3 regions of the Pseudoalteromonas sp. J010 genome follow, and region 1 is predicted to be linked to each of the others. Evidence: predicted binding sites of a transcription regulator. Region 1 holds the regulator's gene; each other region holds the start of a gene.
The links. Region 1 encodes sigma-54, which starts transcription at its own class of promoters, with help from an activator protein. Its sites were predicted from a motif close to GTTGGCACGNNNNTNGNNT; they were not measured.

Region 1 (7,535 bases):
CCATCAATTGCTGCATACATGTCTTGATGCTCTGTTGATGCAAATAGCTCGCCGCCATTTACGTGCAATGTTGCTTCTGCTTTTTGAACTAGTTTTTCGACATCAAGGATCACATGAACGTTATTGATATGATCAAAGTGCCTCTCAAGCTTCGCAAACTTATTGGTGACATAATCTCTTAAAGAGTCAGTGATTTCTACATGGCGACCAGTTAAATTTAGTTGCATAAGCATTTTTCCTTCTTGTGTTTAACGTCTTATATCAAGCTTTTACGCTGATTTGACGGTGGAATGGCTAGGGATTCACGATATTTTGCAATCGTGCGTCTCGCTACCTTAATTCCTTGTTCAGCTAAAATATCTGCAATCTTGCTATCACTTAATGGTTTAGCAGTGTTTTCCGCAGCTATTAGCTTCTTGATGAGTGCTCGTATTGCTGTCGAGGAGCACTCACCTCCATTTTCGGTACTGACATGGCTTGAGAAGAAATACTTCAGCTCAAATATGCCCCTTGGTGTGTGCATGTACTTTTGGGTGGTGACACGAGAAATAGTAGATTCGTGCATATCAACCATCTCTGCGACATCGTTTAACACCATAGGTCTCATCGCTTCGGGGCCATGTTCAAAGAATGCCTGTTGTTGTTGCACAATGCAATTGGTAACTTTCAATAAAGTGTCATTGCGACTTTCTAAGCTCTTAATAAACCACTTTGCTTCTTGAAGGTGTGAGCGAATAAACTGGCTATCAGTACTCGATTTAGCAGTTCTCGACATCGCAGCGTAGTGGTCATTTACTCTAATCTTAGGCATCGCATCAGGGTTTAGCTCTACAACCCAGCGGCCTTTCACTTTTTTTACCGACACATCTGGAATGACGTATTCGGGCTCTTCATGAATAATACTCGCAGCTGGCTTAGGGTTAAGACTGTGGATCAGCGTCATAACTTCTTTTAGCTCAGCTTCTTTTAAGCGTGTTTTTTTCGCTAAGGTACGGTAATCACGGCTAGCAAGTAAATCAATGTGCTCGGTCAGGATCATCTTGGTTTCGGTGATCCACGGTGTGTCAGGTGCAAATTGATTTAACTGAATACATAAACATTCTTGCAAACTTCGTGCAGCAATACCGACAGGGTCAAACAACTGGATACGTTTAAGTACGGCTTCGACTTCATCCAACTCTACCGGCTCTTCACTGTTTTCATCATTGATACTTTCTAAAATATCTTCACAGGAAAGCGTTAAAATGCCAGACAGATCTACCGCTTCGATGATGGCAATAGCAATGGCTCTATCTGTTGGGCTAAATGGCGTAAGTTCTAGCTGCCACATTAGGTAGTCGTGTAGTGATTCGGAAGTCTCTCCCTGGTAGACGTTATCATCATCAGGTAAAGGAGCTGCGCTTGATGCTGGTGCAGCACTCATATATTCATCCCAAGTCACATCCATGGCAAGATCATCACTAACCGTTTCTTTGCTCATGGCGGTATCTGAGTCCATTTCATACTCGCTGACAGGCGCTTCATCTGAGCTTTGCTGACTATCGTCCGTATTATTTTTATCTTGGCTGTGTTGTTCAGTACTTTCTGCGTCAGCGGTATCGCCTTCTTCCACTTCCAATAGTGGGTTGCTGTCCAACGCTTCTTGTATTTCTTGCTGTAGATCCAACGTACTAAGCTGCAACAGGCGTATGGCTTGTTGCAGTTGTGGAGTCATTGTAAGTTGCTGCCCCATGCGCAGCTGTAATGATTGCCTCATGTATCTCTAACAATCCCTTTTAACAGTTATTAATACTACGTCTTAACTATAGCTTGAATTGTTCGCCTAGGTAGACATCTCTTACGGTTTGATCCGCTAAAACATGTTCTGGCGTACCAGCGGCGATTAATTCACCGTGTGAAACGATGTAGGCTTTTTCACATACGTCCAGCGTTTCTCTTACATTGTGGTCGGTGATCAGTACACCGATCCCACGATTTTTAAGGTGCTCAATGATTGTCTTTATATCTAACACTGAAATTGGATCAACGCCAGCAAAAGGTTCATCTAACAAGATAAACTTAGGGTTAGCGGCTAAAGCACGAGCAATTTCTACCCGTCTTCTCTCTCCTCCAGATAATGCCATCCCTTGAGAATCACGGATGTGTTGGATATTAAATTCATCCAACAACTCATTCAGCTGAGCTTCTCTTTCAACTTTAGACAAATCTTTGCGGGTTTCCAAAATAGCCATGAGGTTTTGATATACCGTTAGCTTCCTAAATATGGATGATTCTTGAGGTAAATATCCAATCCCTAGGCGTGCGCGACTGTGCATCGGGAGTAGGGTGATATCCTCATCATCGATTTGTATAAAGCCTTTGTCACTTGGTACTAAGCCCACAATCATATAAAAGGTAGTGGTTTTCCCCGCACCATTAGGGCCAAGTAAACCAACGATGCTACCTGCTTCGACACTCAGTCCTACATTTTTGACAACTTGGCGACCTTTATAGCTTTTTGCCAAGCCTGTTGCTTTGAGCTCGCTCATGAATTGTTACCTTTTTCCTGTGGATCTTCACTTTTTTCCACGTTGGTGTCAGATTTCTTTTCAACAGGAACCAAAATTGTTCTGACCCGAGAGTCGCCCTGTTCAGAGCGTTCGGCACTAATGAGTTGCTTTTCGATATGATAAGTAATGACTTGTGCACTACTTTTTTGACCCGCTTGCGATATTTCAGCATTGCCAGTAAGTACTAATTTTAATTCGGCAACATCATAGCGAATTTCATTAGCCGCTGCGCGTAAGGTTGTACCATCTGCCTGAGCTTCTTCAAAAACCGCAGGGTTGCCAGTAGCAATTAGTAGCTGCTTATTTGAACCAAGCTCAGCGCGGCGGTGCACTTCCAAACGATCAGCATTGATTTTTCTTGTGCCATGAATAATGACAACGTTTTGCTCGAAAATGCCTATGTTACTTTGCAGTTGAGCTTGCTGACGGCCAGCGTCGATAATGACTTCATTTTGCTCTGCAGCAGCTGCGAAAGTGGAACTTGCGAGCAAGCCGACGAAAACTAATTTGTTAATTATTTTACTGGTCATAATAAATTGTCTTTGTATGGTTGATGAGCTCAATCAGCTGTTTTTGCAAGTCTGCATGTAGGCCTTTACCGGTAATTTTAAGGCTAGGGCCTGTGATAATGACGGGGTGTTCTGATTTCATCAACTTTTGTTTAATTTCAACCCTGACATTGTCGGCATTGATAGTACTGATCATTGCGTCTGGTGTGAGGTTTTTTGCTAAAACATCCCCTTCTAAAATCAGGGTGTTGTTCTCGTATAATGTGGCTTCCAATGCGCTTATCTGCCAATTTTGCTCACCGTTATATAATGTAAAAATGGGTTTTGCAAAGTGGCTAAAACCAAGATCTTGATAAAGTTCCATTTTATCAGCAGTCACATGGTAGTTTAGTAAGCCATTTTCACTGTAGGTAGTCTGCTCTAATGCGGTCGCCACATAATCGGGCTTAGCAAGTGGTTCATCGTCACTTTTCTTGTTGGTTTCTGATGCGTTAAACATCGGCGACCACAGCCAAATCATCAGCGCACTAAAAGTAATGAGCAGAATGACACGAAGCACAGTCATGTACTTGACCCTGTAGTGGTAAGAGGGTGGTTTTGGCTGAGCATGAGCAGATCTGTTAACTCTCTGACGGCGCCAAAGCCTCCCGGCATCAAAGTGGTATAGTGGGCAATGCGTTTTATCAGCGGATGTGCATCATTCACGGCGACAGCAAAGCCAACTTGCTCCATCACTGGCAGATCAGGGCCATCATCGCCAATATAGGCAATGTCTGCATCCTTCAGGTTAAGCTGCGTTTTTAGTGCTTCATATGCCACTAGCTTGTTTTCTTGACCTTGGTAAATATGCGTTACATTTAAACTAGTCATGCGTTGCTGAACTATTTGTGAATGTCTACCTGTGATGACCGCAACCTCAATACCGCAGTTTACTAGCGCTTTGATACCGAAGCCGTCTTTGGTATTGAATGCCTTTAATTCTTCACCGTTATTACCTAGATAAATGCGTCCGTCAGAGAATACACCGTCAATATCACAAATTAAGAGTTTAATTTGAGTTGCTTTTTGCCAAGCATCTGTTGAGATATCTTGATAAAGGTCGCTAAACTGCATCATAGCACTCCCGCTCTAAGTAAATCTTGGGTATTCAATGCACCTACAGGGACATTATTCTCGTCAACCACAATTAGTCCATTGATGCGTTTATTTTCCATAATATTTAGCACCTCAGCAGCGAGCATATCGGCACGTGCGGTGGTACTTTTTGCGGTCATAACTTGTGTGATTGGCGTTGTGTGAATGTCTACTTTTTGTTCTATGATACGGCGCAAGTCACCGTCTGTAAAAATACCTTGCAATTGTGTCTGCTCGTCGACAATCGCTGTCATTCCAAGACTTTTTGCAGACATTTCGAAAAGGGCTTCTTTGACGGTACAGTTGCTTCTGACCATAGGAATAGCACTGTCTTTGTGCATGATGTCAGCGACTGTGAGTAATAGTCGTTTGCCTAAACTTCCTCCCGGGTGAGAAAGCGCGAAATCATCGGCAGTAAATCCTCTGGCTTCAAGTAGAGCAACAGCTAATGCGTCTCCCATAACCAGCGTTGCTGTGGTACTTGCTGTGGGCGCTAATCCTAGTGGGCACGCCTCTTTTGACACTTTAACGCAAAGGTGAACACTGGCGTTGCGAGCCATGGTTGAGCTTGGGTTGCCTGTCATAGAGATCACAGGTGCACCTAAACGTTTAATTATCGGTAAGATTGAGATAACTTCTTGGGTTTCACCTGAATTTGATATCATCAAAACCACATCATCTTTGGTGATCATACCTAAATCGCCATGGCTAGCCTCACCTGGGTGCACGAAAAAAGCAGGGCTTCCTGTGCTGGCGAGTGTAGCGGCAATTTTATTTCCAATATGACCTGACTTACCCATACCAATAACAATAATTCGACCTTGGCAATTAAACATTATTTTACAAGCTTGCTCAAACTGTTGATCGACAAACTGCTGCACTTCCTCTATTGCTGCAAGCTCAGTAGCAAACACTTGATTAGCAGATTCAATAAATGGGGTCGTTGTCACGTGTATTCCTTAAATGATGTAGTAAATATATCCGATAAAGCAGGCGAGTAACAAACCACCTTCAAAGCGGTTGATACGACGTTTACCAGTAATGCTTAAGCTCATAATAAGTAGCAATAGTGTTGCACCAAGCATAATAAATATATCACGAGCCGCGATATTGGTATCTAATACAGAGGGATTGATGATCCCCGCAATAGACAGTACCGCAAGGATATTAAAAATATTCGAACCAATGATATTACCTAGCGCTAAATCGTCTTCATTTTTTAATACGCCAGCTACACAGGCTGCGAGTTCAGGTAAACTGGTTCCTACCGCGATGATAGTTAACCCAATCAATAAGTCGCTCATCCCAAAGTACTTTGCAATATCAACAGCTGCACCCACCAGATAATCGGCGCTAACGGGGAGCAAAATCATACCAACAACAAGCCAAAAAATAGCTTTTTGTGTGGGGACATTATCCGGCACCTCTTCACACGCTTCACTAACGAAAGGATCGTCATTGCTGTTGCCGCTGCGTTTGGTAATGATAATTAAGGTAAGGAGAAATGCTGCGAAGCCAATAAGCAGTAATATACCTTCAACAAAACTAAAGTTATTGTCACTGACAATATACCAAGCTCCCAAGGAAACAATGATAAGAAGTGGCATTTCTCGACGTAAAATTCCTGAGCCAACCGAAAGCGGTCGGAGTAAGGCGGTGATCCCAAGGACTAATAGTATATTGGCAATGTTAGAACCTACGGCGTTACCAACGGCTGTGTCTGTTTTATCTGCAAGAGCGGCCTGTGCAGCAACCATCATTTCGGGGGCTGAAGAGCCCATGGCGACAATGGTTAAGCCAACAATTAATGTTGGTACACCAAAGTTTCGAGCTAAAGCTGCTGCGCCAAAAACGAAGCGGTCGGCACTCCAAACCAGTGCAATAAAGCCAAGAATGAGAATAACAAACGATAAAACCATGAACCTCTAGCCAATAGGATTAAAATTTCGTTAGATACTACCAAATGCGCCTTGGAAAGTATAAGCAAACCGTCACATTTAACGACTTACAAAATTTTACCAAAACGATTTTCCATCTTGTTTGAAAAAAAAGTATCATACTCCGATGAATATAGTCTCGATCTGGAGAGCGACTTGTCGCAATCAATTGTAGAAATCAAGGATGTAACCTTTTCCAGGGGTGAAAGGATCATCTACAAAAACATGAGCTTTTCCGTACCAGAAGGCAAAATCACCGCAATAATGGGGCCAAGTGGCATAGGTAAAACGACTATGCTGCGATTGATCGGTGGCCAGTTAAAACCTAATAGTGGTGATATTCTTTTTGCTGGAAACAGTATCCCAAGCATGTCCCGTAGTGAATTATATCAAGCAAGAACTCGCATGAGCATGTTGTTTCAAAGCGGCGCCTTGTTCACCGACATGAGTGTCTTTGACAATGTCGCTTTTCCTTTGCGCGAACACACGGAATTGTCAGAAGAGCTCATTCAGTTAGTGGTATTGATGAAGCTGCAAGCAGTAGGTCTGCGTGGTGCAAAGGATTTAATGCCAGCAGAGCTTTCTGGCGGCATGGCAAGGCGTGCCGCTCTAGCGCGCGCAATAGCGCTTGACCCCGAACTTATCATGTATGATGAGCCATTCGCTGGGCAAGACCCGATTTCGATGGGGGTGTTGGTACGTCTAATTAAGTCACTAAATGAAGTGTTAGGTCTATCATCCTTAATCGTGACTCATGATGTGACAGAAGTGCTGAGTATTGCAGATCATGTTGTCATTATCGCTGAGCAAGGCGTGATAGGTGAAGGGACGCCTGAGCAAATGCTAAAACATGACTCAGCGCTAGTGCAGCAGTTTTTACAAGGGCTTGCCGATGGCCCCGTACCATTTCACTTCAATGCCCCTGATTATCAACAAGCACTGTTGCAAGGAGAGTAGAGTTGGTCGATTTTCTACAAAGAATAGGTCATAAAACACTAAGTCGCTTTGCTGCTCTTGGTCGTGCAACCAATATGCTATTTGGGGCGTTATTTAGTTTACCTAACTTTCGCAAAGGTACGCCGCTATTAATCAAACAACTCTACATGGTAGGTCATCAGTCACTGTTGATTATTATGGTCTCGGGGTTATTTATTGGTATGGTTTTAGCGCTACAAGGCTATACCGTATTAGTAGGATATGGCGCTGAGGATAGCCTTGGGCCGTTGGTGGCGTTGAGTCTACTAAGAGAGTTAGGTCCCGTTGTTACGGCGCTCTTATTTGCTGGGCGTGCGGGTAGTGCACTGACTGCTGAAATTGGTTTAATGAAAGCAACTGAGCAATTATCTAGCTTAGAGATGATGGCTATTGACCCATTAAAGCGCGTTATTGCACCACGATTTTGGGCA
Region 2 (7,535 bases), on a different contig from region 1:
TACTCAACAAAACAAGCAGGAGAAGGGATAGGTTTGTATATCAGTCGCTACTTTGTTGAGCAAATGTCGGGCACAGTCAACCTAACCAACCGACAAGATAAAACGGGAGCTATTTGCCAGCTGAGCTTTCCTGTTTTGATAAATTAATGCTTATCTTACAGTCCAGTTTTTATAACACAGCGTCCATAATCGGACTCCACTCCATCACAAGAATAGAAAACAACAACTAGATCAATGGTTTAAAATTTGGCATATGGCTTGCTCAAAGTAAGTTAATCGAACCAATCAAGGTAACTTATGATGGATGTAGTAAAGCAAAAGCAAGTAAGGCCTTTGCAAAAAGTGAGGCTTATCATCGGTGTGTCGATGGTGCTCCTATTCGCTTGGCTTAGCCTTGAGCTATTTTCAACCTCAGATGATTTTAAATTGCAAAGACAGGCGATCATTGTGGGGCAAGTAAAACAAGGTGACTTAAATGTCAGTGTTGATGGTTATGGGGTCCTGCGCTCAAATAAACAAAAACTCATCACCACACAAGACCCAGCAACCGTATATGAAATACTTGTTCGCCCAGGTGGAGCTGTTAAGCCCGATACCATTATTCTAAAGATGCAAGATCCAGATCTCACGCAACAGCTGGAAAGTGCAGAAATGGAGCTTAATCGTCAACAAGCCAACTTTCGCCGACAAAAGCTGGCCAATCAGCGTGAGCTACTGATGGAAATGGCTACATTAGCTGAACTAACCAGTCAGCACCAATCACTTGTTATGCGCCGTGAAGCCCAGCAAACATTAAGAGATCAAGGTGTAGTGCCAGCAATTGAGGTCAAGACGGCAGAACTTGAGGAGGAGCAGCTTGCCGAGCGGGTAAAACTTCAAGAGCAAAGAATAGCACAGCTAAAGTTGGTACATTCTGAAGATTTAACCATATCACAAGAGCTTATCAATCAAGCACACTCGATCCTTGCTCGATTAGCAGAGCGGGAAGCAAAACTAACCGTACGGGCTGGCACAGAAGGCGTTTTACAGCGTTTAGCCGTTGAGCTAGGTCAAAGCGTAGTTGCAGGTCAAGAGCTGGCACAAGTCGGGAGCAGTAAGGATCTCCAAGCTTTAGTTCGAGTATCACAATCCAAAGCAGAGCAAATCCAAGTTGGTCAATCAGCAGTGGTCAATACTCGCCGTGAACAAGTACAAGCAAAAGTGACTCGCATCAGCCCTCAAGTCCAAGAGGGAACGATTGAAGTTGAGCTCACCTTTGTCAATGGCGTGCCTGATTCAGCAAGGCCTGAACTTAATGTTGATGCACAGATCAACACACATCAACTCAAAAACGTTTTATACGTGGAACGCCCCAGTAATACCCAATCTCATAGTCAGCAAACATTGTTTGTGTTAGAGCAGGATATTGCGGTGCCTCAGTTAGTTTCTTTTGGTATTGATGCCGGAAAGTTCTTGCAAATTGAAAGCGGCATCTCGCCCAATCAACAAATTATATTATCCGATACCAGCACCTATAAAAATGCAAAACAAGTACGGATCATGCAGTAAGTCATCCTCAATATTAGGACAAAGTTATGAAAGAAACGATTTTAAAGATGTCAGATATTACCAAAGTATTTAGCACTGAAGAAATGGAGACACACGCTCTACGTGGAATCAACCTCGAGATTTACAAAGGTGATTTTGTTTCAATTTGTGGCCCATCTGGCTGCGGTAAGTCCACTCTACTCTCCATCCTCGGGTTACTCGATATGCCCAGCACAGGGAGTTATGTTATTGAAGGTACAGAAGTCAGCCAACTTAGCTTGACCGCTGCCGCACATATCAGAAATGAAAAAATTGGATTTATATTTCAGTCTTTTAATCTAATCGACGAACTCTCTGTGTATGACAATATTGCGCTACCATTACGCTACCGTCAAAACCCAATGAGTAACTCGGACATTGACCAGGCAGTAATGAGCTGCCTAACAAAAGTCGATATGGCACATCGTACAAAGCACCGCCCTAATCAATTATCTGGTGGACAACAACAGCGGATAGCGATTGCCAGAGCCTTGGTAGGTAACCCTGCTTTACTGCTTGTGGATGAGCCGACAGGTAACCTCGATTCTAAAAATGGGGATGCGGTAATGGATATGCTTAAAACACTAAACTTGGAAGGCACAACACTGTGCATGGTGACGCACGATCCCAGGTATGCAGATATGGCAACACGCAAGCTACATCTGTTAGATGGAAAAATACTGGCTCCACAAGCGCAAACAGCTCACCCTACACTGGTTGATGCGTTTTAAAAGTATTCGGAAATCAAAAGTATCTCAACACGGGCATGCGTGCTGGGTAATACCAATTTTCTTAATTAAGTGGTCTATGTTGAGGTGAGAAAATCTTGTCGATAACCCCGCTACCGCGTCCTGCTATCGCCAAGGTACCTACCTCCGTGTAAGCAAAGCAAAAATTTTGTTATTTAGTTGTTCTAAATAAGAAGTTTTTAACGCTGTTAGCGCCAGATTGACTCCTTCAAATTGAGCAAGTATTAAGTCAAATTGGTATTATTGTCGCATCAGTTTACTTGGTATCAATGCAAGGCAGAGCTTGCGTAGCATAGTTATTTTATGTGAGTCAGATGATAAAGACTTGATGCTCATGCAAAGTCACCTTCCCCCACATCTATGTAGGGCTGCGCAGCAGACACGCTAATTAAGCGCTGCCCACCCTATCCAAATGCTAAACGCGCTAAGGCCCCTAAAGCCGCCTTATAGATCAGAGACATAGTAGGATATAGCGATTTCACACTGATCTCGTTACTCCTTGAGACCAGTAGTAATGAAGTCGCATGTTGCACTTTTTATCAAAATATCAGCCCAATCATTTTGCCTAACAGAGGTTCTTCAACTAATCTGAATTCGAAATTAGCAGCGTGCTACAAAGCGAATTGATAGAGAACGGCGATAACTACAGAATAGGTCGTTACTCACAGCGAAAGCTAGCACCCACATTCAATTATAGGTAAAAGTAATAAAGGCATGGAACGAACAGCACTACACTTGCGCACCACCGTGTAGCAACAGAGCACCAAATTGGTGCAACACAACAATTAACACGTCATGAAATACTTAAAAAGCCTTTACTTATCATACTGATAAAACTTTGGCACAGATCAAGCTTATCTGTGTTCAATTGCAGTACATTGCAGCAAAATAACCCAACGAGTCGGAGGACACATGTCACAATCGGTTTTAGATTTTATTAAAGAGCACGACGTAAAATTTGTTGATTTACGTTTTACTGATACAAAAGGTAAAGAACAACACGTATCTATCCCACACCATCAAGCCGATGAAGATTTCTTTGAAGACGGCAAGATGTTTGACGGCTCATCTATTGCTGGTTGGAAAGGCATCAACGAATCTGACATGGTGCTTATGCCTGATGCACAAAGCGCAAAGCTAGACCCATTCGCAGAAGAAACAACCCTTATTGTACGTTGTGACGTGGTTGAGCCAAATACACATCAAGGCTACGAACGCGACCCTCGCTCAGTATCAAAGCGCGCTGAAGAATACATGCGCTCAACGGGTATCGCAGATACGGTTTTATTCGGCCCAGAGCCAGAATTTTTCTTATTTGACGATGTTAAGTTTAAAACAGACATGTCTGGTTCAATGTATAAAATCGATGCAGAAGAAGCATGTTGGAACTCGGACAAAGATTACGAAGGTGGCAACACAGGTCATCGCCCAGGTGTTAAGGGCGGCTACTTCCCAGTTGCACCTGTTGACTCTTCGCAAGACTGGCGTAGCGCTACTTGCCTCGTGTTAGAAGAAATGGGTCAGGTAGTTGAAGCGCACCACCATGAAGTGGCAACCGCTGGCCAAAATGAGATTGCAACTCGCTTTAACACTATGGTGCTAAAAGCAGATGAAATCCAAGAAATGAAGTATGTTATTCACAACATGGCACATCTATACGGCAAAACAGCAACGTTTATGCCTAAACCTATTGTTGGCGATAACGGTTCAGGGATGCACTGCCACCAATCATTAGCGAAAGATKGTAAAAACATTTTTGCTGGCGATAAATACGGCGGTCTATCTGAAGATGCACTTTATTACATCGGCGGTATCATCAAGCACGCTAAAGCAATAAACGCCTTTGCTAACGCATCAACTAACTCATACAAGCGTTTAGTACCAGGATTTGAAGCGCCAGTAATGCTTGCATACTCTGCACGTAACCGCTCTGCATCAATCCGTATTCCAGTGGTGCCATCAGAAAAAGCGCGTCGTATTGAGGTACGCTTCCCAGATCCAACTGCAAACCCATACCTTGCTTTCTCTGCAATGTTAATGGCTGGCCTAGATGGTATCAAGAATAAGATCCACCCTGGTGATGCAATGGATAAAGATCTATATGACTTGCCAGCAGAAGAAGCAGCTGAGATCCCTACCGTTGCTTCTTCACTTGATGAAGCACTTGCTGCGCTAGATGCTGACCGCGAGTTCTTAACTCAAGGTGGCGTATTCACTGACGACTTAATTGATGCTTACATCACGCTTAAGTCAAAAGAAGTTGAAAAATTAAACATGACAACTCACCCTGTTGAGTTCGAAATGTACTACAGCGTATAAGCTCTGTAGTAAACCTGCTACTTGGCTCAATGCGCAGATATTGAGCTTGTAGAGCCTAAACGCATTATGTGTTTCTGGCACTCTTAATCATATGTGTTCTCAAGCCCGCTTATGCGGGCTTTTTTATTCACCGCTATAAAATTCGGCCGAAAGCGCATTTGATAAGCAAAAACTCAGCATATTATACCAATTAGCTTAATTAAGTGGTCTATGTTGAAGCGAGAAAATCTTGTCGATAACTAACCAATAATTTCGCTATTTAGTTGTTCTAAAGAAGAAGTTTTAACGCGGTTAGCGTCAGGTTTACTCCTTCAAATTGAGCAAGTATTCAGGCTAATTAGTATAAGCCTAAACTCGCAATTCAAAGTACTCTATACTAAAGTATGATGAGTTATGTAGTTTGGAGAGTTGTGGTGCGTCAGTGGGGTATTTTTTGTTCGGTTAGCATGATGCTAACCATAATAAGCATTGATGCTACTGCCGAGTCCAACCCTAAAATCTATCGCTGGAAAGATAAAAACGGGCATTGGGTTTATTCTGATATACCGAAACCTGGCTCTAAAGAGGTCAAACTACACTCGAACATATTAACCATGCCAAGCATCGATACAAAAGTTTTAGCATCACAATCTGATACTACACCAACCATTACTTATCAAGCTAAGATAACCTCCCCTGAAAATGAACAAACCATTCGTGACAACAGCGGTAGCGTATATGTCACAGGCTCTGTGGAACCTAGGTTTACTCAGGGGTTAAGTGTACAGCTTTATCTAAATGGTGAGGCAACTGGACCAAAACAGTCCAATGCTCAGTTTTCGCTGCGCAATATACATCGTGGTGAACATGCGCTAGTACTAAAAGTCTTCAATCAAAAAGGTCAAGTTGTCGCCCAAAGTAATGAGCATAAGTTCTATTTACATCGCAACACAGTAAATAACTGATCCTCCAAAAATAACCCCTTCTACGTGTGTTGCTTACCACCCCTTTGGGTAGGCAAACTCATTGCATCCAAACTAGCTGGTGTTAAGTAAGCAATTACGGATTAGCGCCTTATCAAGTTGGCATGATTTATTAATGGATAAGTAAGAGCAAGCTCAAAACGATGAATGTATTGGGCAGGATAATAATTTTCGTACATGTGTAACACACTGTGCTATTCTCATTGCACCAACTTGGTGCACGGTGAACACAAATGGATCAAAACAATTCAATTGACTTAGAAAAAGTGTGGCAATCTCTTTCGACTGCAATTTTAGTGCTCGACCATAACCTTACTATTTGCTTTGCGAATTACAGCAGCAGTGAGCTGTTAGGGTTAAGTACTAAGCGCCTCACTGGATTGGCCATTGATAATATCTTTAACCACCATCATATTGACCTACCAAGGCTCTCCAAATATGTACTCCAAGATGGTGTTGATTGCCAGCAGCACAGGGTTGACGTGGTGTTTGTCGATAACCGGGTCGCAACATTAAGCCTTCATGCAAGGCGGATATTGCAGTCAGATCAAGCATATATATTACTAGAGTGCCGCCGTGTTGATGACGCCCTGCGCTATGATCAAGCATCGAATCAGATGCACCAGTTTCAAGCAGCAAGAAATTTGATCCGTGGTTTAGCACATGAGATAAAAAACCCTCTTGGTGGCATTAGAGGTGCGGCGCAATTATTGCAGTATGAAACAGATCAGCAAGAACGGGAAGAATGCGCAGCACTTATCATTGAGCAAGCTGACAGGCTCAGAGAACTTGTAGACAAGTTACTTGGGCCAAACCAATTACCACAAAAAGCGCCGTGTAATATACACCAAGCACTAGAGTCGGTAATTAAGCTCACTACCTTGGAGCGCGATGCAGAGATCAAATTAGTGAAGGATTATGATCCCAGTATCCCAGCCATAGTGATAGATCAGGCGAAAATCCAGCAGGTGCTACTCAATATGCTTCGTAATGCTCAACAAGCACTACAACATGATGGCACTATTACCATCACAACGCGTATTAAGCATCGTCTGCATCATGGCGAGCGGCTGCTTAAAAAAGCGCTACTTGTGCGGATCAGCGATAATGGTCCGGGTATCGCAGAAGAGGTAAAAGAAACGTTATTTTTCCCGATGATAACGAACAAAGAAGGTGGCTCAGGGCTTGGGCTGTCTATTGCACAAACGCTGGTGGAGCAACACCAAGGGTTTATCGAATGCGATAGTTGGCCGGGACACACTGAATTTAGTATCTACCTTCCCTTTGACAACACCGAAACAGGAACCGTGCAATGAAATCAGTGTGGTTAGTCGATGATGACGCTTCAATTAGATTTGTTTTAGAAAAAGCATTAAAGCGAGCAGAGTTTGAAACCGAAAGCTTCGCCAGTGCTCAGGACGTGTTAACTGCGCTTGAATATGAGCAACCCGCAGTGCTGATTTCAGATGTACGTATGCCAGGCATTGATGGTATGGCCTTATTAGACAAGATAGCGAGTCTACACCCAACTTTGCCTGTCATCATTATGACAGCGCATTCTGATTTAGACTCCGCTGTCAATGCGTTCAAAAAAGGCGCTTTCGAATATCTTGCCAAACCTTTTGACTTAAACGAAGCAGTGTCACTGGTGCAACGAGCATTTCGTGCCAGTCAACAGACTAAAAAACACAAACGCACAAATAGCAAAGCGACTAGCCCGGATATCATAGGCGAAGCACCGGCCATGCAAGAGGTGTTTCGCGCCATTGGAAAACTCTCAGCATCGAGTATGAGTGTACTCATCAACGGTGAGTCCGGATCAGGTAAAGAGTTAGTAGCAGGTGCACTGCATAATCATAGTCCGCGCAAAGATGCTGCGTTTATTGCGCTCAATATGGCTGCTATACCAAAAGATCTTGTTGAGTCTGAGCTTTTCGGT
Region 3 (7,535 bases), on a different contig from region 1:
CAAGGAACAGGATTAGGTTTGGCAGTTGTAAACTCGGTAGCAAATGCACACAAAGGGTTTGTCAGGGCTGAAAATATCAAAGGTCTAGGTGCACAGTTTAGTCTGATACTACCACTGATCAAAGCGGAGGAATTATGAGTAATAAAGTGTTAGTTGTTGAAGATGATGCCGGCTTAAGAGAAGCGCTCATCGATACGTTACAGCTTTCAAGCATTGAGTGTGTCGAAGCAAACAGTGCAGAGCAAGCCGTATTGTTACTCAAGCAAGAGACGTTTTCTTTGGTGGTAAGCGATGTTCAAATGGGTGCAATGAGTGGGCTAGATTTGTTGAAATCCATAAAGCTTAACTACCCTGAGCTGCCAGTGTTAATGATGACAGCTTATGCGACCATTGATGATGCGGTTGAAGCGATGCGTTTGGGAGCCATTGATTACATGGCTAAGCCTTTTGCGCCTGAAGTGTTGTTAAATATGGTGGGTCGTTACTTACCTGAAAAAGAAAAAGAAACAGAGGGTCCTATCGTCGCTGATCCAAAGAGTATAAAGCTGCTTGAGTTGGCTGCAAAAGTAGCAAAGTCTGATGCCAGTGTAATGGTGCTTGGGCCGAGTGGATCAGGTAAAGAGGTATTAGCCCGTTATATTCATGATAAATCAGACAGGGCTGACGAACCATTTATTGCAATTAATTGTGCTGCAATTCCAGAAAATATGCTTGAGGCTACCCTGTTTGGATATGAGAAGGGCGCATTTACAGGTGCAATTCAGGCATGCCCAGGTAAGTTTGAACAAGCGCAAAAAGGGACAATATTACTGGATGAAATCACAGAAATGGATTTGGGGCTTCAGGCAAAATTACTTCGCGTTTTACAAGAGCGGGAAGTGGAGCGACTTGGTAGTAGAAAAACCATAACACTAGATGTTAGGGTGTTGGCAACCAGTAACCGAGATTTGAAAGAAGCGGTTGAAGATGGGGTATTTAGAGAAGATTTATACTATCGCCTTAATGTTTTCCCATTGGAATGGCTGCCGCTTAGAGATAGAGCAGGAGACATCACGGTATTGGCTGAGCACTTGCTATCAAGACATATGCAAAAAGCGGGTAAACCAACACCTAAGTTAAGTACTAGTGCTAAGCAAAAGTTAAATTCTCATAGCTGGCCTGGCAACGTGCGTGAGCTTGATAACGTCATCCAGCGTGCTTTGATATTGTTTCAGGGCCTTGAAATCACAGAAGATGATATTTTTATTGAAAACTTTTCACCGATGTCTTTGGTTGAGTCAGAAACTTGCCTCACACAGTCCGTTACAGAAGACGCTCCCAATGATGATGGCATCATCAATTATAAGGATGAGCTACAGGACAAAGAGCATCAAATTATTTTGGATACGCTTGCCAAATTTAATGGTAAGCGCAAAGAAGTGGCTGAAGTGTTAGGCATGAGCCCGAGGACATTGCGCTATAAGTTAGCAAAAATGCGAGATCTAGGTATTGCGTTACCAGCTTAGGTGAAAGAGTCGCTCAGATATCTTGAAGGTGAGCTTAAAAGTCGGATGTGAGCTTACCTTCATTTGTACACATCAGGCTAATACAACATCAGCCTAAACTAAGCTGTTGCTTTTCTCTGGCACCTTCCTTTTCCTCCGACTGCCAATTTTTCGACAGGGTAAGTTTCAACTTAACTAACTGAAATTAAAGTGTTTTAATTTTGGCATGTTTCCTGCTTTCATCAAGGTAACAAGAGTTATTTTGAGTAAAGCATCATGAAAGTACAATCATCAGCGCTATTCCAAGAAATGCAGGCGATGGCCGCAGAAGCGACTAGAAATACCCAGCCTACTGTGCAACCAATTAAAACAGCAGCATCTTCTTCAGCTCAATTTGGAGATTTACTCTCTGATGCACTTAATTCTGTTCATGGCCTTCAACAAGATGCAAAGAAAAAAGTGACGGCGGTGGAGATGGGTGATCGTAGCGTTTCTCTTGCTGAGGCGATGATCGCAAAACAAAAATCATCGGTCGCTTTTGAGGCAACGGTACAAGTACGCAATAAGCTTGTCGAAGCCTATAAAGAAATCATGAGCATGCCAGTTTAATAAAGTGACTGTGGAGAGTAATCGTGGCTACTAATCAATCAACAGATCTTACACTTTCCGACGCAGCGCTGAACAACGACAGCGGCTCGGATGAGCAACAAGAGCAAAAGTCTGGCTACTTCAGTGCGCTAAGCGGTGTCGATATGTTGCGCCAGGTTACTCTGGTTATTGCGTTAGCTATTTGCTTAGCAATTGCCATCTTTATCATTATTTGGGCCCGCCAGCCAGACATGCGTCCGCTAGGTAAATATCCCACGGAAGAGCTAGTCGAGACGTTAGACTTCCTTGATCAACAAAAAATTGAGTACCAGCTAGACGGTAATACCATTTTAGTTGCTGATTCAGATTATCAAGATGTTAAGCTGCGTATGGCACGTGATGGCTTTACCCAATCCCCAAGCTCAGGTACTGATATTTTAATGCAGGATATGGGTTTTGGTGTTAGCCAGCGTCTGGAAAGAGAGCGGCTAAAGCATAGTCGTGAACAGCAGCTGGCAAGAACGATTGAAGAGCTGCAAGATGTAAATCGTGCAAAAGTACTGTTAGCTATTCCAAAGGAGAACGTCTTTGCCCGTCGTGAGAAGAAGCCATCCGCGACAGTGGTGATCACGCTAAAGCGTGGTAGAACCTTAGGAGGGGAGGAGGTTGATTCCATCGTAGATATCGTGGCATCAGCGGTACAGGGGCTTGAGCCATCACGGGTAACGGTGACTGACCAAAATGGACGCTTGCTAAACTCAGGTTCGCAAGACTCGCTTGCTGCTCGCTCGAGAAAAGAGTACGAAATTGAACGTAAGCGAGAGCAAGAGTACCTAGAAAAGATAGACAGTATACTGATCCCAACAGTGGGTCTTGGCAATTTTACAGCCCAAGTTGATCTCACGATGGACTTTAGTGCAGTTGAAGAAACACAAAAGCGGTACAACCCTGATTTACCAGCAGTAAGAAGTGAAACAACTTACGAAGAAAACAATATTGGCGGTCTGTCAGTTGGGATCCCAGGTGCTCTGACGAACCAACCTCCAGTCAACTCAAATATCCCTGAAGTTGCAGGTCAAGGGGGAAATGGTAATGGTACTACGCCTAGCAGTATTCAAAAAGAAGCGACCCGCAACTACGAACTAGATACGACTATTAGTCATAAGCGTCAACAAACTGGCGTTATTCGCAGGATTAGTGTGAGTGTGGCGGTTGATTACCTACCCAAGCCAGATGCCGAAGGTAATATGGCTATGGTACCTCGTTCACAAGAGGAGCTAAACAATATCCGTCGGTTGCTTCAAGGCGGTGTCGGCTTTGACATGCAGCGTGGCGATGCACTAGAAGTGGTTACTGTACCATTCGTTCGCGAAGATTTGATGGAAATGCAAGAGTTACCACTGTGGGAACAAGATTGGTTCCAAAAAACCATTCGCTTAGTTGCGGGAACGTTAGTTATCATTGTGCTAATCTTAGCAGTGGTACGACCTATGCTTAAACGTCTAATTTACCCAGATGATACACTAGAAGATTTTGATGAAGATGCTTTAACCAGCGGTGTTGACCTAGGTGATAGCACGTTAGATATGCTAAATAACGATTTCGACGAGTCAGCAGTTGGCTTCTCATCAGACGGTAGATTACAATTGCCAGACTTACATGGTGATGAGGACCTACTAAAAGCTGTACGTGCCCTTGTTGCGAATGAACCTGAACTCTCATCACAAGTTGTGAAAGCGTGGTTAACCGAAGATGACTGATGAAGAACAAAAACAATTACCCGCGGCCTTTGACGTTGAAAAATTAGATGGCGTTGATAAAGCCGCCATCTTACTGCTTAGTTTGACAGAAGAAGATGCAGCTCAAATTTTAAAACACCTAGAACCAAAACAGGTACAAAAGGTGGGAATGGCGATGGCATCTATGGATGACTTATCACAAGCTAAAATTGCGGCAGTGCATAACTTGTTTATTGAGCAAATACAAAGCTTTAGTACCATAGGCTTCCAATCTGAAGACTTTATCAAAAAAGCACTGACTGCAGCGCTTGGCGAAGATAAAGCGGCAAGCTTAATAGATCAAATAGTAATGGGTTCAGGGGCAAAAGGCTTGGATTCATTAAAATGGATGGACTCTAAGCAAGTTGCAAATATCATTCGTAATGAACACCCGCAGATCCAAACCATTGTTTTGTCTTACCTAGAGCCGGAGCAGTCTGCGGAAATATTGTCTCAGTTCCCCGAGAAAGTGCGCTTAGACTTAACGATGAGAATCGCCAACTTAGAAGAAGTTCAGCCTGCGGCGTTACAAGAGCTGAACGAAATTATGGAAAAACAATTTGCCGGCCAAGCTGGCGCGCAAGCTGCGAAAATGGGTGGCTTAAAAGCGGCCGCTGATATCATGAACTATCTTGATACTAACGTTGAAGGCCAGCTGATGGATTCTATACGCGAACATGATGAAGAGATGTCACAACAAATCCAAGATTTAATGTTTGTGTTTGAGAATTTAATGGATGTAGAAGACCGAGGGATCCAAGCAATTTTGCGTGAAGTACAGCAAGATGTACTGATGAAAGCGATTAAAGGCGCTGATGACTCACTGAAAGATAAGATATTGAAAAATATGTCCAAGCGCGCAGCTGAAATGATGCAAGATGACTTAGAAGCTATGCCGCCTGTCAGGATAAGTGAAGTTGAAGCAGCACAAAAAGAAATTCTTGCTACCGCGAGACGTTTGGCCGATTCAGGCGAAATCATGCTTGGTGGTGGTGGTGGTGAGGAGTTCTTGTAAACCATGGTCGATAAAAAGCTGTATAAAGGTCGCCCTGTCAGTACCGAAGCATTAGATGAATTGCTAGAAAACTGGCCAATACCAGATGTGTCTGATAAACCAGAGAAATTTAGAGGGCGATCGACTGCGTTTGGCACGCCGTTGGAGGAGCTCTATAGTAAGAAACAAGTTCACGAAGAGCCTGAGCCACAAGAGCCTGAATTTCCGACGCTAACACTCGAAGAGCTTGAACAAATTCGCCAAGATGCTTATGACGAAGGTATCAAACAAGGTCATGAGCAAGGTTATATTGAGGGCTTTGAAAAAGGCGTATCAGAAGGTAAAGAAGCTGGCTATAAAGAAGGCGTTGAGATAGGGAAAGAGAAGGGCATCGAAGAAGCACAACCAATTATCGAAGAACGCATGAAAGCACTTTCAAGCTTATTAGACGAGATGCAATCGCCACTTACACGTGTTGATGATGAGTGTGAAAAGCAACTGGTATATCTTGTCAATTTATTGGCAGAGCAAGTCATTTTTAAAGAACTGAAAACCAGCCCTGAGCTTATTTTGAACGCATTGAAAAAAGCAATGGATGCGCTACCAGTTAAAGAGCAAACGGTGCGAATACATCTGCATCCAGAAGATCTCGAGTTAGTACAATCTATGTATGGTGCGGAACACATCGAATCACAGCATTGGCAGCTGATCCCTGAACCAACTCTAGATAGAGGGGGATGTGAGGTCAAAACACCACAATCATCAATTGATATGACACTGAAAAACCGCATCAGTGAAGTATTGGAATCATTTTTGCTAGACAGTGGTATAAACCCGTAAATAAGAACTTGCCCTCATTGCCTGTTGTTCGTAAACATTTGAGGGGAGCATCTAAATAGGTAACTACGAAATGTCTACATCAGCTGCTTTGAGCGAGCGGATCAGTAAATACAAAAAGTTTGTAAAGCCTTATGGCGTGGCCGTTGCAGGTAGCCTGACTCGAGTGGTTGGGTTAACGCTGGAAGCAAGAGGACTGAATGCACCTATTGGCAGTCAGTGCAAAATTGAAACACTCGGCGGCTTCATTGACGCTGAAGTGATAGGCTTTAATCAAGATACGCTTTATTTGATGCCTAACGATCATATTACTGGTGTGCTTCCTGGCGCCCGCGTTATTCCCAAAGTGAAAGATTCAGGTCTGCCTGTCGGTATGGAGCTACTTGGCCGTGTTGTTGATGGCTTAGGCCGCCCTCTTGATGGCCTCGGTGCCATAGATGCCCAGCAGCACTTGAAATTTGCAGCGGCGCCGATAAACCCACTTGCTAGAAGACCGATCGACTCCCCAATGGACGTAGGGGTACGAGCCATAAATTCTATTGTCACTGTTGGGCAAGGTCAACGTATGGGTTTGTTTGCAGGTAGTGGTGTAGGTAAGTCAGTATTGCTTGGCATGATGACCCGAGGCAGTGAAGCTGATGTTATCGTTGTTGGCCTTGTAGGAGAACGTGGGCGGGAAGTTAAAGAGTTTATTGATGAAATACTTGGCGTAGAGGGGCGGCGACGTTCTGTGGTGGTTGCCGCACCGGCGGATGCTTCACCTTTAATGCGCCTTAAAGGCTGTGAAAGCGCAGTGACAATCGCTGAGTATTTTCGCGATCAAGGCCTAAATGTCTTACTACTATTAGACTCTGTAACGCGTTATGCCATGGCGCAGCGGGAAATTGCACTCGCGGTAGGTGAGCCGCCAGCCACAAAGGGTTACCCCCCCTCGGTGTTTGCAAAACTACCCGCATTGGTTGAGCGAGCGGGTAATGGCGGTGAAGGACAAGGCTCAATTACCGCATTTTTCACGGTATTGAGTGAAGGCGATGATATGCAAGACCCAATCGCGGATGCTGCTCGTGCGATATTAGATGGTCATATAGTACTTTCGAGAGAACTTGCGGATAGTGGGCATTACCCAGCAATTGATATTGAAAAGTCCATTAGCCGTGTTATGCCACAAGTTGTATCTGAAGCGCATATGCAGCAAGCTAGAGTGCTAAAGCAAGTCTACTCCATGTATCAGCAGAACAAAGATATGATCACACTTGGTGCCTACCAAAAAGGTAGTGACCAAATGTTAGATCAGGCGATAAACATGATGCCTGCGGTCAATAATTTCTTACAGCAAGGAATGAAAGACGTTATCAACTATGATGAGTGTCTACAAAACCTTGCGCAGCTTCTGGGACAAGCATAATGGCAAACAATAAATTAGACCTACTGCTGAAATTAGAAAAAGACAAAGAAGATAACTTGCGCGCAAACTTTGTGCAAGCACAGCAACATCTTACTACCAACCAACAAAGATTATCTGGGCTCAACGATTTTCGGATGGAGTACAGTATGCAGCTTCACAATAAGGCAAAGGTTGGTTTAACGAGTGGTGGTTTCAATCAATATCATAACTTTATTAATAAGATTGAACAGGCGATAGATCAGCAGGCGAAAACCGTGAATACTGCTAAACAAGTCGTTGAGCAGCGCCGTAAATTGTGGTTAGCGCAACAAGCGAAAACCAAAGCCATTGAAAAGCTAATAGAGAAACAAGCGTTGGCACAGCAGCAAAAATTAGCCAAAGCAGAGCAAAGAATGCTGGATGAGTTTGCCACCAACCAATTTGTTCGAAGAGCACGCTCTTGGTAGGTT

Region 2: glnA (glutamate--ammonia ligase) is a predicted target of sigma-54. The motif match lies at 3,153-3,171, and genes of this name have one in related genera.
Region 3: fliE (flagellar hook-basal body complex protein FliE) is a predicted target of sigma-54. The motif match lies at 1,705-1,723, and genes of this name have one in related genera.

What each region holds. Positions count from the first base shown of each region.
Region 1 covers NZ_RDBW01000005.1:86,703-94,237, reverse strand. Annotated here, with positions in the region: gene hpf (ribosome hibernation promoting factor) at 1-227, opposite strand, end outside; gene EAG18_RS04360 (RNA polymerase factor sigma-54) at 257-1,756, opposite strand; gene lptB (LPS export ABC transporter ATP-binding protein) at 1,803-2,528, opposite strand; gene lptA (lipopolysaccharide transport periplasmic protein LptA) at 2,525-3,079, opposite strand; gene lptC (LPS export ABC transporter periplasmic protein LptC) at 3,069-3,623, opposite strand; gene kdsC (3-deoxy-manno-octulosonate-8-phosphatase KdsC) at 3,620-4,171, opposite strand; gene EAG18_RS04335 (KpsF/GutQ family sugar-phosphate isomerase) at 4,171-5,142, opposite strand; gene EAG18_RS04330 (calcium/sodium antiporter) at 5,152-6,111, opposite strand; gene EAG18_RS04325 (ATP-binding cassette domain-containing protein) at 6,286-7,086, shown strand; gene mlaE (lipid asymmetry maintenance ABC transporter permease subunit MlaE) at 7,089-7,535, shown strand, end outside.
Region 2 covers NZ_RDBW01000007.1:85,184-92,718, reverse strand. Annotated here, with positions in the region: gene EAG18_RS05290 (HAMP domain-containing sensor histidine kinase) at 1-147, shown strand, start outside; gene EAG18_RS05285 (HlyD family efflux transporter periplasmic adaptor subunit) at 298-1,548, shown strand; gene EAG18_RS05280 (ABC transporter ATP-binding protein) at 1,575-2,297, shown strand; gene glnA (glutamate--ammonia ligase) at 3,228-4,634, shown strand; gene EAG18_RS05265 (DUF4124 domain-containing protein) at 5,048-5,578, shown strand; gene glnL (nitrogen regulation protein NR(II)) at 5,830-6,912, shown strand; gene ntrC (nitrogen regulation protein NR(I)) at 6,909-7,535, shown strand, end outside.
Region 3 covers NZ_RDBW01000013.1:45,240-52,774, reverse strand. Annotated here, with positions in the region: gene EAG18_RS08830 (ATP-binding protein) at 1-138, shown strand, start outside; gene EAG18_RS08825 (sigma-54 dependent transcriptional regulator) at 135-1,505, shown strand; gene fliE (flagellar hook-basal body complex protein FliE) at 1,761-2,093, shown strand; gene fliF (flagellar basal-body MS-ring/collar protein FliF) at 2,114-3,832, shown strand; gene fliG (flagellar motor switch protein FliG) at 3,825-4,865, shown strand; gene fliH (flagellar assembly protein FliH) at 4,869-5,684, shown strand; gene fliI (flagellar protein export ATPase FliI) at 5,755-7,086, shown strand; gene fliJ (flagellar export protein FliJ) at 7,086-7,532, shown strand.